4 regions of the Rubrivivax gelatinosus IL144 genome follow, and region 1 is predicted to be linked to each of the others. Evidence: predicted binding sites of a transcription regulator. Region 1 holds the regulator's gene; each other region holds the start of a gene.

Region 1 (4,042 bases):
TGCCGCTGGCGCGCAGGTGCTTGTCGAAGACCGCCGCGACGCCGCGCACGTAGTACCAGCCCAGCGCGGTGATCTGGATCGAGTCGTCGTTGATCTCCAGCAGCCCACCTTCGGCGAACGGCGTCAGATCCTCGAGTTCCGCCGCGAAGTACTCGGGGAACTTGATCAGGTGCGCAAGTTCGATCGACTCGTACTCGACGCGCCCCTGGCACATGATGGCCATGATCACCGCCCGGCGCAGCAGGTCGTCGCGCGTCAGCGTCAGGCCGCGCACGATCGGGAATTCGCCCTTGGCGATGGACTCGTAGTACTCGGGCAGCGTCTTCGCGTTCTGGCTGTAGGTCGCGCCCATGCGGCCGATCGAGGACACGCCCAGCGCGATCAGATCGCAGTCGGGCTGCGTGCTGTAGCCCTGGAAGTTGCGGTGCAGGCGGCCCTGGCGGCGTGCGGCCGACAGCGCGTCGCCCGGCAACGCGAAGTGGTCCATGCCGATGTAGGTGTAGCCCGCGGCGATGAAGCCGGCGATGGCGCCGCCCAGCATCTTGATGCGCTGCTCGCCCAGCGGCAGTTCCTCGGCGAGGATGCGGCGCTGCGGCTTGAAGCGCGTCGGCAGGTGCGCGTAGGCGTACAGCGCGATGCGGTCCGGGCGCAGCTCGGCGATCTGCTGGATCGTGCGCGCGAACGAGTCCGGCGTCTGCTTGGGCAGGCCGTAGATCAGGTCGGCGTTGATCGACTCGAAGCCGTTGGCCCGCGCAGCGACGACGAGGTCGCGCACGCTGTCGTACGACTGCACGCGGTGCACCGCTTCCTGGACGTCGGGGTCGAAGTCCTGGATGCCGAAGCTGATGCGGTTGAAGCCCAGGCCGGCGAGGCTCTTCAGGCGTTCGGGCGTCGCGGTGCGCGGGTCGACCTCGATCGAGATCTCGGCGCCGGCGACGATCTTGAACGACTCGCGCAGCCGGGTCATCAGCCGGCCGATCTCCTCGTCGGTCAGGAAGGTCGGCGAGCCGCCACCGAAGTGCAATTGCGACACCGACTGGCCCTTGCCCAGTTCGGCGACGTGCAATGCGATTTCGGCTTCGAGCGCGTCAAGGTACTCGGCACTGCGCTCGTGGTGCTTCGTGATGATCTTGTTGCAGGCGCAGTAGTAGCAGACCGATTCGCAGAACGGAATGTGGATATAAAGCGACAGCGGTGGCGTGCCGCCCACCGTGCTGCCCTCCGCTCGTTGTCGCAAGGCCTGCCGGTACTCAGCAGGGCCGAAGGCTTCGACGAAGCGGTCCGCGGTGGGGTACGAGGTATAGCGGGGACCGGGCACGTCGAGGCGCCTCAGCAGTGCTTCAGGAACAATCGTGTCCATAATTCATCCGGCCGTCATGCGGTACGGGCTGGACTGTGCCAAACACTCACCCAATCGGCTTGATCTGTCTCAAGCGCCCACCCGAGACGCAAGCAAAGAATTGACCATGCCCTTGAGCGACGTCATGAGCGATACTCGGGTCTGCCCCGCCACGCCGGACCGAACTGACTCCAATCGTCGAACCCCTATGAACAACACGTCTTCCGGCATCCGGCTTGAACCGTTCAAGGTCGCCTGCTCGAGCTGTAACCTGCGTGAACTCTGTCTGCCGGTCGGCATGTCCAACGACCAGCTCGAGCGGCTCGACACGATGGTGGCGACGCGCCGTTCGGTTCCGCGTGGCGAGACCTTGTTCCGTGCCGGCGATCCCTTCCTGTCGCTCTACGCGGTTCGCACCGGCTTCTTCAAGACCTGCGTGTCCTCCGAAGACGGCCGCGATCAGGTCACCGGCTTCCAGATGGCGGGCGAACTTCTGGGCCTCGACGGCATCGGTACCGACCGTCACACCTGCGACTCGGTGGCGCTCGAAGACTCGCAAGTCTGCGTCATCCCGTTCCAGCAGCTCGAAGACCTGTCGCGCGAGTTCAGCGACCTGCAACGCCAGCTGCACAAGATCATGAGCCGCGAGATCGTGCGCGATCACGGCGTGATGCTGCTGCTTGGCAGCATGCGCGCCGAAGAGCGCCTGGCGGCCTTCCTGCTGAACCTGACCCAGCGTCTGCAGACGCGCGGCTTCTCGCCGCACTCGCTGATCCTGCGCATGACGCGCGAGGAGATCGGCAGCTACCTCGGCCTGAAGCTCGAAACGGTCAGCCGCACGTTCTCGAAGTTCCAGGACGACGGCATCCTGGAGGTCAAGCAGCGCCAGATCCGCGTGCTCGACCCGCAGGCGCTGCAAAAGCTCGTCAACGGCTCCTCCGCCGCCTGCTGACCCGAACCCCGGTGCAAACAAAAACGCCGCGCATTGCGCGGCGTTTTGTTTTCTTCAGCTGCGAAATGTTCGGCTGTTGATTTCGTGCTCGCTGCGCGACAGCAGCAGCGTCATGCCTGCGGCGGCCGCCGAAGCGGCCCAGAAGACGAAGAAGGCCAGCGTGTAGACGGCTGCGGGATCGAGTTCGATCGCCCCGCCGCCGAACCAGCGCAGCGCCGCCGGATCCAGCACCGAGAACAGCGCAAGCTCCAGCACCACCGCGGCCAGGAACGCGGGCCAGAGCACCGCACTCCAGTCGCGCGCACGCCGCCTCATCGAATGCCTCGCGGGAGTAGCCGCTCAGGGCGCCGCGGTGGCGGCGTGGTTGCGCGCAGCCATCGCCGGCGTGTCGGCCTGGACTTCGCCGGACTGCGGCACCGACGACGGCACCTCGGTGATGACGAGGTCGGCTCCGCGGATCGCGATGACGGCGGTCGCGACGGCCGCGATGACGACGATCAGCGGGCCCGACACCACCAGCCAGACCATGCCGATGCGCCACCAGGGCGTTGCGTCGCGGGAAACGGGAAGAGTGCTCATCAGGGGCTCCGGTCGAAGCAGCGTCATCGGGGGACGACGAACGTTGATTTCTCGCTGGCGACCACCGGCGTCGCGTCGTTCGCGTCGGGCAGTCGTTCGATGTGGAACTGTATCGCGTGGGCTCCAGGCCCTGCCTGGCTGGCGGTATCCGGCGGCACCCGCAGGGCGATCGTCACCCAGCGCGCATCGGCCGGCTCGACCTCGAAGTCCTTCGGGGCGTCGACCACCATCGGCGTCAGGCCGTCGGCGCTGATGCGGTAGCGCTGCGTCGACTCGGTCGCGTTCATGACCTGCAGGCGGTACAGGTTCTCGATGTAGCCTTCGTCGACGATGCGCGCCAGCGAGGCGCGGTCGCGCACGACGTCGACACGGAACGGGCTGCGCATCGCGAGGCTGGCCGCGAAGGCGCCGACGATGATGATCAAGATCGCCGTGTAGACCAGCACCCGGGGGCGCAGCACACGCTGCAGCATCTGGCCGCGCGTCTGGTGCTGAGCCATGCCGTTCTCCGTCGCGTAGCGGATCAGCCCGCGCGGGTACTTCATCTTGTCCATGACGCCGTTGCAGACGTCGATGCAGGCGGTGCAGCCGATGCACTCGTACTGCAGGCCGTTGCGGATATCGATGCCGGTCGGGCAGACCTGCACGCACAGACCGCAGTCGATGCAGTCGCCCAGGCCCTGGCTGCGGGCGTCGATCTTGCGCGAACGCGTGCCGCGCGGGTCTCCCCGCTCGGCGTCGTAGCTGATGATCAGCGTGTCCTTGTCGAACATCGCGCTCTGGAAGCGCGCGTACGGGCACATGTACTTGCAGACCTGCTCGCGCATGTAGCCGGCGTTGCCCCAGGTCGCGAAGCCGTAGAACAGCACCCAGAAGGTTTCCCAGGGCCCCAGCGACATCGCCATCGCCGAAGGCAGCAGCTCGCGGATCGGTGTGAAGTAGCCGACGAAGGAGAGGCCCGTCCAGAGCGCGATCGCGATCCAGACGAACTGCGTCGCGCCCTTGCGCCAGACGCGTTCGAAGGTCCAGGGTCCGGCGTCCAGACGCATGCGGGCGTTGCGGTCGCCTTCGAAGCGGCGCTCGACCCACATGAAGATCTCGGTGTAGACCGTCTGCGGGCAGGCGTAGCCGCACCACAGCCTGCCGGCCACCGCGGTGAACAGGAACAGCGC
Region 2 (4,042 bases), 1.9 Mb from region 1:
AGCCCCAGCGCGCCGCCGACGGCGAACAGCGCCAGGAAGTGCCCGCGCAGCGCCATCACGCGCTGGCCCGGGTCGGCGGCGACCAGGCCCTGGTCGATCAGCGACTTCAGCGCCACCGGGAAGGCCAGCGTGCTGGCCGCGGCGAGCACGAGGAACAAACCGGCCAGCGCGACGCGGCCGCGATACGGCCGCACGAAAGGCAGCAGTCCGGAGAGGGAACGCACGCGGCGCGCCGGCGCCGGCTCTTCGGCGGCACGCGCCGCCGGGGCAGTGGAGGAGGAGGCCATCGCCGCGCAGTGTAGGCAGCGCCGGCCGACGGCGCTGGCGGCGGGCCGGGCGCTAGAGGTTGTTGGCGAGCAGCCGGCGCACCAGCAGGTCGCGCAGGCCGTGCGCGTCGGCCAGGCCCAGGCGCTCCAGGTAGGCGCGCGGCGCCTCGCGGCCTTCCCAGAGGCTTTTGACCGTCATCTGCAGCAGTTCGGCCGGGTGCTCGCTGGCGTGCTTGAGCTTCTTCAGCGCACGCACGATGCGGATCTCGTCGTCGGTGAGGTCGGTGCCGAACGGGAACTCGGGCAGCAGCCCGGCGGCGGCCCAGGGCTGGAGCTGGTCTTCCAGCTTCTGCGGCAGGTTGTGGCGCTGACGCTCGGGCACGACGTAGCCGGCTTCGAGCTTGCCGTGGGCCTGCGCCTGGCGCACCAGCTCGTCCTGGAAACGCGAGTCGGCGATCGCGATCAGGCGCTTGACGACCTCGCCGTCGGGCTGGCCGCGCAGGTCGGCGACGCCGTACTCGGTGACGACGATGTCGCGCAGGTGGCGCGGGATCGTCACGTTGCCGTAGTTCCAGACGATGCTGCTGGTGAGCGCCTGCTTCGTCGCGTGCGTCGAGCGCAGCATCATCACCAGGCGCGCGTCGGGCAGGGCGTGCGACATCGCGACGAAGTTGTACTGGCCGCCGACGCCGCTGACCACCTGGCCGTTCTCCAGCGCGTCGCTGGCCGCGGCGCCGAGCAGCGTGACGACCATCGTCGTGTTCATGAAGCGCGCGCGGCGGCGCTGCTGGCGCTTCAACTCGTCGTCGCCGTAGAGCTGGTTGATGAAGTCGATGCGCGTCATGTCGATCTTCGCCAGCTCCTGCGGCGGCATCGTGCGCAGGCGCTCGTAGAAGTCGCGCGGGCCGAGGAAGAAGCCGCCGTGCATGAAGACGCCGCCCAGCAGCCGCGAGCCGAGCATCGTGCCGCAGACGGTGTCGAAGGCGCGGGCATCGCGCAGGTCGGCGCTGCAGCGCGTCGTGCCGCAGACGAGCTCGCCGCCGTCCAGGCGCACGTCGGCGCGCAGCACGCCGAACTTCTGCAGATAGGCCAGGTCGCGCGCGTCCAGCGGCGCGCGCACGCGGCCGGCCTCCAGCAGCGCCGTGAGGGTCTGCGGGCGCACCGTCGCGTCGGCGATGCGGCCTTCGTTGAGCAGGCGTTGCAGCACCGCGTCGGCATAGACCTCGCGGCGCACGATGCCGGCCTCGATGAGCTTCAGGAAGCCGTTGACGAACATCTCCGAGCAGCCGTAGAGCCCGGTGTCGAAGCGCCCGGTCTCGCGGCCGGACAGGTCGCCCTGGGTCAGCGACTCGAGGATGCGGCGGTACTCGCTGCCGTGGCGGTCGCGCACGATCAGCGACTGCGCGATCGCGTCGCCCAGCGAGCCGATGCCGATCTGCAGCGTGCCGCCGTCGACGACGAAACTCGAGGCGTGCAGGCCGATCGCGTAGTCGGCGAACGAGACCTTGTTGTTCGGCGGCGCGAACACGGCGTGCGTGCCGCGCGGGTCGGTGACGACGAGGTCGAACAGCCCCGGGTCGACCTCGGCGCCGTTGGGCATGAACGGCATCTTCTGGTTGACGACGCCGACGGTCATCACCTTGCGGCCGCTGGCGTGCACGCGCTCGATGATCTCGGCGCTGACGTCGGGGTTGGACGACAGCGACAGCCGCATCTGCGCGCCGGTGCCGCGCGCCGCCACTGCCTGGGCGATGACGTTCATGCCCTGCACCGCCATGTCGCGCGCGACGAAGGTGTAGTTCGTCGAGATGTAGTTCTGCTGCGCCGCGGCGTTGCCCAGGTAGTCGCCGGTCTTCATGAAGAACTCGCTGACCTCGACGTTGCTCGGCAGCCGGCCGGCGCGCAGGTCGACGACGTAGTCCAGGTCGGGGTAGTCCTCGAAGACGCGAGCCACCAGCGGCTCGAGGAAGTGGCGCTCGATGTCGGTCTTGCCGACCGGCTTCTGCAGCGACAGCGCGGTGACGATGCGCAGCCGCCGCGACGGATCGGCGCGCAGCCGCCGGTACAGCGCGTTGACGAACGGGTTGGGCTTGCCCACGCCCAGCGGGATGCCGAGCACGATGTCGCCCGGCACGCTGGCCAGGACCAGGTCGACCGCCGCCTCGATCGAGTCGACGAACTTCGGGCTGCCCATCTCTGTCTCCGTTGTGATGTCTGTTGGGGTCGCGGTCAGCATCCTGTGCGCCCCGCCCGGTCCGCTTGACGCAGAGCAAGCGGCCGAAGCCCGCTTTCTAGGGGGTGATGACCGTATGCTTCAGTCGCCTCCGGATGTGGTCGAATACCGGACGGCGGTGCGCCCATGCTGAACGTTCCGACGATCCCGACCCCCGACGAGACCCTTACTCCGCGTCGCCGGCTGGCGACCGGGGTCGCGCTCGGCGTGCTGCTGGTCGCGCTGATGGCCGCCGCCGGCTGGGGGCTGGCGCGGCTGTTCGGCGGTTTCGGCACGCTGGCGGCACCGGCGGCCGCGGCGCTGGCCGCCGCCGGGGTCGGCGTGCCGCTGGTGCTGTGGCTGCTGCACCTGCTGCGTGCGCTGGACGGCACGCGCGCCGCGCTGGCGCGGCTGGACACCGTCGACCCGGCCACCGGCATCGCCAACCGGCCCAATTTCCTCGCCTCGGCCGAACGCGAGTGGTCGCGGGCGCGCCGCTACGGCACCGGCGCGGCGCTGCTGGTCGCCGAGGTCGACCAGGTCGACCGGCTGATCGAAGGCCGCGGTGTCGCCGCCTCCGAGACCGCGCTGCGCGCGCTGGCGCGCGACACCGAGCAGACGCTGCGCGGCGGCGACCTGATCGCGCGCTTCGGCGACACCCAGTTCGCCGTCTGGCTGGTGCACGCCGACCCGACCGGTGCGCTCGACGTCGCCGAGCGCATCCGCGAGCGCGCCGAGCAGATGGAGATCCCCTGCGGCGCGCATCCGCTGCGTGTCACCGTCAGCGTCGGTGTCGCGGCGCTGCGGCCGGCGCACCAGAACCTGTCGGCGCTGATCGACGACGTCGAAGCCGCACTCGCCGCCGCGCAGCAGGCCGGCGGCAACTGCGTGCGCGCCGCGCCGGTGGACCTGCGCCGCCGCCGCGCTGACGCGCCGCCGCCTTGATCAGCCCAGGCGCAGCCGGCTGGCGTAGCCCGTCATCTCCAGGTAGCCCAGGCCGACGCGGCGCCCGCTGTCGTCGAGCAGTTCGCTCAGGCCCTCCCAGTAGACCGCGCCGGTGCCGCCGCGGCTGTCGAGTTCCTGGCCGTCGAGCAGCGCGCGCACGCGCCAGCGGCCGGCCGGCGTGTCGACCTGCCACTCGACCGGGTAGTCGGCGCGGGTGGCGGGGCTGGTCCAGCGCCGGCCGGGCGTGAAGACCACGTCGCCGGGAGCGAAAGCCGCCGCCGTGCCGTGGGCCGCACGCCAGCTGCCGCCGGCCCACAGCGCCGCGCCGTCGGCACGGCGCAGGCGGAAGGCGGTCAGCGCGCTGCCGTCGAACAGGTTGATGCCGATCCAGTCCCAGCCGACGGCCTCGGCGTGCAGGATCTCGTCGCTCCACTCGTGGTCCATCCAGGCGACGCCGCGGGCCTCGGCCGGGCGGCCGTCGGCGCTGAATCGGCACGAGGCCGCGAGTTGGGGCTCGCTCACGTAATGGCTGGCCTGGCGTTCGTCCGGGCCTTTGCGCGAGAAACCGGCGTCGCCCTGCAGCAGCAGCGGCTGCGTCGGTGCCAGAGTCAGGTCCAGG
Region 3 (4,042 bases), 1.2 Mb from region 1:
TCGCGCACGATCGACTGCGCCAGCACGGTCGCGGTCGTGGTGCCGTCACCGGCGTTGTCGCTGGTCTTGGAAGCGACTTCCTTGACCATCTGCGCGCCCATGTTCTGGAGCTTGTCCTTGAGCTCGATCTCCTTGGCGACCGAGACACCGTCCTTGGTGACGGTGGGGGCGCCGAACGAGCGCTCGAGCACCACGTTGCGGCCCTTGGGGCCCAGGGTGACCTTGACGGCGTTGGCGAGAACGTTCACGCCTTCGACCATGCGGTGGCGCGCGTCGGCGCCGAAAACCACGTCTTTAGCAGCCATGTGCTACCTCTTCGAATTCTGGGGGGAGGGGGATTACTTCTCGACGACGGCGAAGAGGTCTTCTTCGCGCATCACCAGCAGCTCGTCGCCGTCGACCTTGACGGTCTGGCCGCTGTACTTGCCGAACAGAACGCGGTCGCCGACCTTGACGTTCAGCACGACGAAGTCGCCCTTGTCGTTGCGCTTGCCCGGGCCGACCGCCAGGACTTCACCCTGATCGGGCTTTTCGGCGGCGTTGTCGGGGATGACGATGCCGGAGGCGGTCTTGGTCTCGTTTTCGAGACGCTTGACGATCACGCGATCGTGCAGCGGACGAAGCTTCATTCACATCTCCTTGGGAGTCACGTTATGGCACTGGAGCGCCGCGCAGGCAGCGCTCGCTGACATGCGGCAACCGGGGGGCAGCGAATCTGCCTCGGTCGTTAGCACTCACCCGTGGCGAGTGCTAGCAGACTGATTATAGGGGCCGGTTCCGGCGCTTCAAGAGGCGGGAAATCCATTCCCCCACAGGCCGTGGCGGGCGGGCTGCGGATGTCGCCGCGCCGCGCGGGCGCGGCGGCGGGGTCAGAGCTTGCGCACCTCGATGCGGTGCTTCTGCAGCGCGTAGCCGAGCTGGCGCGGCGTGATGCGCAGCAGCCGTGCGGCCTTGGCCTGGACCCAGCCGCACTGCTCCATCGCCCAGATCAGGCGTTCGCGTTCGCCGTCGGGCGCGGTGCCGGCCAGACGCGAGACCGGCGGCGGCAGCTGCTGCGTCGGGCCGATGCGCGTGACGCCGTCGGCGGCCGGCGCCGGCGCGCCGGCGTCCAGATCGCCCAGCGGCGGTGCCGGCGCCGGCGCGGGCACCGACCAGCCGCCGTCGGCGGCGGCCGGCGGCGCGGCATGGCCGTTGGTCGGCGCCAGCACGTGGCCGTTGAAACCGTTGCCGGCGGCCGCGGCGGCCACCGCGTCGGCCTTGTCCAGGAAGTGCAGCGTCTGCGTCAGGCAGCGGTTGTTGCGGCAGGGGAAGGCCAGGTCGCGGATCAGGTCGCCCTGGACCATGGTCGCGGTGCGCTCGATGCAGTTCTCCAGCTCGCGCACGTTGCCCGGCCAGTAGCAGCTCGTCAGCACCTTCATCGCCTCGGGCGTGACCTTCAGCTGGCGCCGGTTCTCCTGGTTGAAGCGCTCGATGAAGTGGTTGACCAGCGGCGGGATGTCGCTGCGGCGTTCGCGCAGCGGCGGCAGGAAGATCGAGACGACGTTGATGCGGTAGTACAGGTCGGCGCGGTACTCGCCGCGCTGGACCATCTTCTCGAGGTCGCGGTTGGTGGCGCAGATCAGGCGCACGTCGACCTTCACCGCCTTGCTGCCGCCGACACGCTCGAACTCGCGCTCCTGCAGCACGCGCAGCAGCTTGGCCTGGAAGCCCGGCGAGATGTCGCCGATCTCGTCGAGGAACAGCGTGCCGCCGTGGGCCAGCTCGAAGCGGCCCTTGCGTTCGCCGACGGCGCCGGTGAAGGCGCCGCGTTCGTGGCCGAAGAGCTCGCTTTCCAGCAGCGACTCGGTCAGCGCCGCGCAGTTGACCTTGATGAAGGGCGCGTCCTTGCGCGGCGACAGGAAGTGGATCGCGCGTGCGATCGCCTCCTTGCCGGTGCCGCTCTCGCCGCGCAGCAGCACCGTGGCGCGCGAGGGCGCGGCCTGGTGCACCTCGGTGAACACCTGCTGCATCGCGCGCGACTCGCCGATCACGTTGTCGATCGCCAGCCGGCCGCGAGGCTCGCGTGCCAGCGCCTTCTGCAGCCGCGTCGTCTCCTGCAGCAGGCGCGAATGTTCTTCGGCGACGGCGACATGCAGCGCCGCCGACTGCGCCAGCAGGGTCGCGACCATCGTCAGCAGGCGCTGGTCGTCGGTGAGCCGGGCGCCGTCGTCCATCACACGCTGCGCGGCGAGCACGCCGACGGTGGCGCGTTCGGTCTTCATCGGCACGACGACGAAGGCCAGCGGCCGGTCGCCGCGCGCGCCGAAGGCGCCGGTGCGGTCCAGGAACTCGGGCGACTCCTGCACGTCGGGCACGACGGCGGCCATGCCGCTGGCGTAGACGCGGCCGATGACGCCTTCGCCGCTGCGCCAGTGGCCGCGCGCGGCCTGCTCGCGGTCCAGGCCCACCCAGCTGTGGATGCGCAGCAGGTTGCCGCCGTCTTCGGCCGGCATCACGACCATCGCCCGCTGCAGGCCCAGCTGCGAGGCCAGCGTGTTCAGCGCCACGCGGAAGGTGCGCGCGATATCCAGCGACGCGCCCAGCACGCGGCACACCTCGTAAACCGTGCTGAGCTGAACCTGATAGCGCTCGCTCAGCGCCGTGCGACTCGACATCACGCACCTCCTGCGTCTGACGGGCGGGGCGAGGCGGTGCGGCGGGCCACCTCGGGGCGCCCGGCGCATCGTTGTCGGGCATTGCCCGCCATGCCGCCGCCGGTCGAGCATGCCAGTGCAAGAAGCACGCCGAATCGCGCCGACAGGCGAGGGATGCCGTCGGCCGCTTGATGCAACGCAAATGGCCCGCGGCTCGTGCGCGGGCGGGGCTCAGCGCGCGGCGGCAGCGGCGAGCTTCTCGAGTTCGGCGACGTGCTGCGCTTCTTCGGCGGCGAACTCGCCGGCCAGTGCGCGCACCTCGGGGTCGGGGCTGATCGCCGCGATCGCCGCGTAGAAGGCGTGGCCGCGGCGCTCGCTGTCCAGCGCCAGGGCCAGCGCGTCGGCGGGGGCCATCATCGGGTCGACGCCGGCCCAGTCGGCGGTTTCCGGCGGGATGCCGTCGGGCCACTCGAACTCGTCGGCGGCCAGCTCGGGCAGCGTGCGCCAGCCCGCGCGCGCCTGCGCCTCGGCCAGGTGCAGGCGCGAGAAGTGCGCCATGCGGGCGAAGAAGGCACGCAACTCGGCGTTGCCGTCGGTGCCCATCGAAGCCGCCAGGTCTTCGTAGCGCCGGGCCGCGTCGCGCTCCAGCGCGACGGCGTGGGCGAGGAATTTCTCGACGTCGTTCATGCCATGGGTCTTTCTGCTGTCACCGTCGGCGCACCCACCCCTTCGGGGACAGGTCGCCGCAGGCGACCAGGGGAGCGGCGTCGCCGGCGCGGGCCGGGCCCGATCCGGGTCCCCCGGTCGGGGCCGGTGCCCCCTCGGGGGGCGGCCGCCAGGCGGCCGGGGGCGAAATCATCCAAATTTGAAGAGGATGCCGTAGCCGCCACGCGGCCAGTCCCACTCGACGTTGGCGTGCTCGGTGCAGATCACGCGGCAGCTGCCACATTCCAGGCAGCCGTCGGTGATCAGCGTCACCGTGCCGTTGCCTTCGGCCTTGTAGCAGCTGGCCGGGCAGACGTAGGTGCAGGCCTGCGACTGGCAGGTGTTGGCGCAGACCTCGGGCTTCTTGATCCGGATGTGCGGCCGGCCGTGGTCGACCTTGTACCGGTTCTGGAACAGCTTCTCCTCGACGTTGACGACCGTCGCGCTCATCGCATCGCCCTCCACAGCTTGAACGCGTCGCCGAACAGCCCGGTGACGCGGCGGGCGGCCTTGAAGCTGCCCAGGATCTCGCGCTGCTTGGTCGACTTGTCGACGCCGTCGACCGTGAAATAGGTCTTGGCGGCGCGGTTGACCAGCGCGGGGTAGGTGTCGAAGAAGTGCGGGCTGCGCTCCAGCACCTCGGGCAGGTGCTTGTACTTCTTCAGGTCCTTCATGACGAAGCTGGCGTCCAGCGCCGCCTTGTA
Region 4 (4,042 bases), 2.0 Mb from region 1:
GAGGTAGCCGTGTTTCGGGCAGATCGAGAAGGTCGGCGTCACCGTGATGTAGGGCAGCCGGTAGCGTTCGAGCGAACGCCGCACCAGGTCGCGGCAGGCGCGTGCCGACGAGACGCGCTCCCCCAGGTACAGGTGCAGCACGGTGCCGCCGGTGTACTTGCGCTGCAGTTCCTCCTGGCGCTCCAGCGCCTCGAAGGGGTCGGTCGTGAAGCCCACCGGCAGCTGCGAGGAGTTCGTGTAGTACGGGCGCTCGGCCGTGCCGGCCTGCAGGATGCCGGGCAGGCGCTTCCTGTCTTCCTTGGCGAAGCGGTAGGTCGTGCCTTCGGCCGGCGTCGCCTCCAGGTTGTAGAGGTGGCCGGTCTCCTCCTGCAGTTCGACGATGCGCGCGCGGATGTGGTCCAGGTAGCGCACCGCCATCGCGTGGCCCTCGGGCGAGGTGATGTCGTGGCGGTCGGCCGTGAAGTTGCGGATCATCTCGTTGATCCCGTTCACGCCGATCGTCGAGAAGTGGTTGCGCAGCGTGCCGAGGTAGCGCTTGGTGTACGGGAACAGGCCGCTGTCGATGTGGCCCTGGATGACCTTGCGCTTGATCTCCAGGCTGGTGCGCGCGATGTCGATCAGGCGGTCGGTGCGCGCCAGCAGGCCGGCTTCGTCGCCGGCGTGCAGATAACCCAGGCGGGCGCAGTTGATCGTCACCACGCCCAGCGAGCCGGTCTGCTCGGCCGAGCCGAACAGGCCGTTGCCGCGCTTCAGAAGCTCGCGCAGGTCCAGCTGCAGCCGGCAGCACATCGAGCGCACCATGTTCGGCTGCAGGTCCGAGTTCAGGAAGTTCTGGAAGTACGGCAGGCCGTACTTGGCCGTCATCTCGAACAGCGGCAGCGTGTTCGGGTGCTCCCAGTCGAAGTCGCTGGTGATGTTGTAGGTCGGGATCGGGAAGGTGAACGAGCGGCCCTTGGCGTCGCCTTCCATCATCACGTCGATGTAGGCGCGGTTGATCATGTCCATCTCGGCCTGGAGATCGCCGTAGGCGAACGGCATCTCCCGGCCGCCGATCACCGGCACCTGCTCGCGCAGGTCCTCGGGGCAGGTCCAGTCGAAGGTGAGGTTGGTGAACGGCGTCTGCGTGCCCCAGCGCGACGGCACGTTCAGGTTGTAGATCAGCTCCTGCAGGCTCTGGCGCACCTGGTCGTAGCTCAGCCCGTCCTTGCGGATGAAGGGCGCGAGGTAGGTGTCGAAGGAGCTGAAGGCCTGGGCGCCGGCCCATTCGTTCTGCAGCGTGCCCAGGAAGTTGACGATCTGGCCGACGGCGCTGGACAGGTGCTTGGGCGGGCCTGCCTCGACCTTGCCCGGCACGCCGTTCAGGCCTTCGTGCAGCAGCGTGCGCAGCGACCAGCCGGCGCAGTAGCCCGAGAGCATGTCCAGGTCGTGGATGTGCAGGTCGGCCTCGCGGTGGGCGATGCCCACTTCGGGCGGGTAGACGTGGTTGAGCCAGTAGTTGGCGACGACCTTGCCCGAGACGTTGAGGATCAGCCCGCCCAGCGAGTAGCCCTGGTTGGCGTTGGCGTTGACGCGCCAGTCCTGGCGCGCCAGGTACTCGTTGACCGAGCGCTCGACGTCGACGGCGACGCTGCGGTCCTGGCGCAGCGCGCGGCGCTGCTCGCGGTAGACGATGTAGGCGCGCGCGGTGTCGAAGTGGCCGGCGGCCTGCAGCACACGCTCGACCTCGTCCTGGATCTGCTCGACGCCGGTGACGCGGCGGTGCAGGCGCTCGGTGACCTGGCGCGTCAGCTCGGCGGCGCGTTCGGCGTCGTACTCGCCGGTGGCGGCGCCGGCACGCGCCAGCGCGTCTTCGATCTTGGACGGGTCGAAGGCGACGGTGCGGCCTTCACGCTTGATGACCGCCAGCGGGGCGGTCTGGGTGTCGGCTGAGGGGGGCAGGGCGGCGTCTGACATGCGCGTGGACACTAGCTATGGTGTGTAGGCGCCGAACGATACCCAACCGCTAGCGTCCATCGGGCGAGAACTCGGCTGCGCTTGATGCAGTGCAAGTTCGCTGCGCGAGGGGCTTGCGCCGGCCGCCGCGTGGCGCTTGGCCCGCCCGGCCGCGGTCGGCAGACCCTGCTGACGGTGTGGTGTCCATGCCGTTTCGGGGCGTCTGCCGGTGCGCGGTTCGCACCGCTCTTGACGTCCCGCAAGCCGTCGGCGGAGCCGGCGCCTAGACTCCGCCCGCCATGCAACAGCCCCCCTTCGCGGCGCCCGAACTGGTCTGCCCCGCGGGCTCTCTGCGGGCCCTCCAGTTGGCCGTCGACGCCGGCGCCGACACGGTCTACCTGGGCCTGAAGAACGCCACCAACGCCCGGAACTTCGCCGGCCTGAACTTCGACGACGCCCAGGTCCGAGAGGGCATCGCCTACGCACACAAGCGCGGCCGCAAGGTCCTGATGGCGCTGAACACCTTCGCCCAGTCGGCGGACGTGACGCCCTGGTACCGCGCGGTCGACACGGCGGTGGACTTCGGCGCCGACGCGCTGATCTGCGCCGACACCGCGGTGATGGCCTACGCCACGCGCACGCACCCCGAGCTGCGTCTGCACCTGTCGGTGCAGGCCTCGGCGACGAGCTACGAGGCGATCAACTTCTACCAGCGCCACTACAACATCCAGCGCGCGGTGCTGCCGCGCGTGCTGACGCTGCAGCAGGTGCAGCACGTGCTGCGCAACACCTCGGTCGAGATCGAGTGCTTCGCCTTCGGCAGCCTGTGCGTGATGGTCGAAGGCCGCTGCACGCTGTCGTCCTACGCCACCGGCCAGTCACCGAACAACGTCGGCGTCTGCTCGCCGCCGTCGGCGGTGCGCTGGACCGACACGCCGACGGGCGTCGAGTCGCGCCTGGGCGGCATGCTGATCGACCACTACGCGCCCGACGAGCCGCGCGGCTACCCGACGATCTGCAAGGGCCGCTTCGTCGTCGAAGGCAAGCGCGACTACGCCATCGAGGAGCCGACCAGCCTGAACACGCTGGCCATCCTGCCCGAGCTGATGAAGATGGGCGTCAAGGCGCTGAAGATCGAAGGCCGCCAGCGCAGCCCCGCCTACACCGAGCAGGTGACCAAGGTCTGGCGCCAGGCGATCGACGCCGCCAAGGCTTCGCCCGACCGCTTCAGCGTGCAGCCGACCTGGACCGCCACGCTGGGCCACCTTGCCGAAGGCCAGCAGCACACCCTCGGCGCCCTGGACCGCCCGTGGCGGTAAGAGCATGAGTTCCGAACGCATTTCGCTCACCGTCGGCCCGGTGCTGACCTACTGGACGCGCCAGGCGCTGATGGATTTCTATGCCGGCGTCGCCGAATCGGCCGCCGACACCGTCGTGCTGGGCGAGGTCGTCTGCTCGCGCCGCTACGAGTTCAAGCTCGACGACTGGCTGGACCTGGCCGCCGACCTGCGCGCCGCCGGCAAGGAGATCGTGCTCGCGACGCAGGGCCTGATCGAGTCCGAGGCCGACCTGCGCGTCGTGCGCCGCATCGCCGAGCAGCGCGACTACCTCGTCGAAGCCGGCGACGCCTCGGCGCTGGCGGTGCTCGAGCCCGCCGGCGTGCCGTTCGCGATCGGCCCGCACCTGAACGTCTACAGCCGCGCCGCGCTCGAAGAGCACGCCGGTTTCGGCGCCGTGCGCTGGACGGCGCCGGCCGAACTGCCGCTGGAAGCGATGGGCCGCGTCAACCCGGCCGCCGACCCGGTCAAGGCCGGCGAGACGCCGGTGGCGACCGAGGCCTTCGGCTTCGGCCGCATGCCGCTGGCGTTCTCGGCGCGCTGCTTCACCGCGCGCCACCACCGGCTGAGCAAGGACCAGTGCGAGTTCCGCTGCCAGGACTACCCGGACGGCCTGCTGCTGTCGACCAGCGACGGCAAGCCCTTCCTGGTGCTCAACGGCATCCAGACCCAGGGCGCGGCGCAGCATTGCCTGATCGAGCAGCGCGAGCAGATCGTCGCCAACGGCGTGCGCCGTCTGCGGCTGTCGCCTTGCTCGCAGCACTTCACGACCG

Evidence for each region. The regulator FNR, encoded in region 1, switches genes on or off when oxygen is low (the NO sensors DNR and NnrR bind a similar motif). The targets are predictions, from matches to a motif close to TTGATNNNNATCAA.
Region 2: the regulator FNR is predicted to act here: its motif matches at 2,526-2,539, upstream of RGE_RS07130 (acetyl-CoA hydrolase/transferase C-terminal domain-containing protein).
Region 3: the regulator FNR is predicted to act here: its motif matches at 2,822-2,835, upstream of nifA (nif-specific transcriptional activator NifA).
Region 4: the regulator FNR is predicted to act here: its motif matches at 2,035-2,048, upstream of RGE_RS01875 (ribonucleoside triphosphate reductase).

The regions. Positions count from the first base shown of each region.
Region 1 covers NC_017075.1:3,397,047-3,401,088, forward strand. Annotated here, with positions in the region: gene hemN (oxygen-independent coproporphyrinogen III oxidase) at 1-1,360, opposite strand, end outside; gene fnr (fumarate/nitrate reduction transcriptional regulator Fnr) at 1,548-2,291, shown strand; gene RGE_RS15510 (hypothetical protein) at 2,346-2,606, opposite strand; gene RGE_RS15515 (hypothetical protein) at 2,631-2,870, opposite strand; gene ccoG (cytochrome c oxidase accessory protein CcoG) at 2,894-4,042, opposite strand, start outside.
Region 2 covers NC_017075.1:1,493,801-1,497,842, forward strand. Annotated here, with positions in the region: gene RGE_RS07125 (ABC transporter transmembrane domain-containing protein) at 1-287, opposite strand, end outside; gene RGE_RS07130 (acetyl-CoA hydrolase/transferase C-terminal domain-containing protein) at 340-2,460, opposite strand; gene RGE_RS07135 (GGDEF domain-containing protein) at 2,626-3,423, shown strand; gene RGE_RS07140 (lipocalin-like domain-containing protein) at 3,424-4,042, opposite strand, start outside.
Region 3 covers NC_017075.1:4,612,275-4,616,316, reverse strand. Annotated here, with positions in the region: gene groL (chaperonin GroEL) at 1-305, opposite strand, end outside; gene groES (co-chaperone GroES) at 339-629, opposite strand; gene nifA (nif-specific transcriptional activator NifA) at 870-2,654, opposite strand; gene RGE_RS21040 (ferritin-like domain-containing protein) at 2,865-3,320, opposite strand; gene RGE_RS21035 (ferredoxin family protein) at 3,489-3,788, opposite strand; gene RGE_RS21030 (FAD-dependent monooxygenase) at 3,785-4,042, opposite strand, start outside.
Region 4 covers NC_017075.1:393,927-397,968, forward strand. Annotated here, with positions in the region: gene RGE_RS01875 (ribonucleoside triphosphate reductase) at 1-1,953, opposite strand, end outside; gene ubiU (ubiquinone anaerobic biosynthesis protein UbiU) at 2,232-3,251, shown strand; gene RGE_RS01885 (U32 family peptidase) at 3,256-4,042, shown strand, end outside.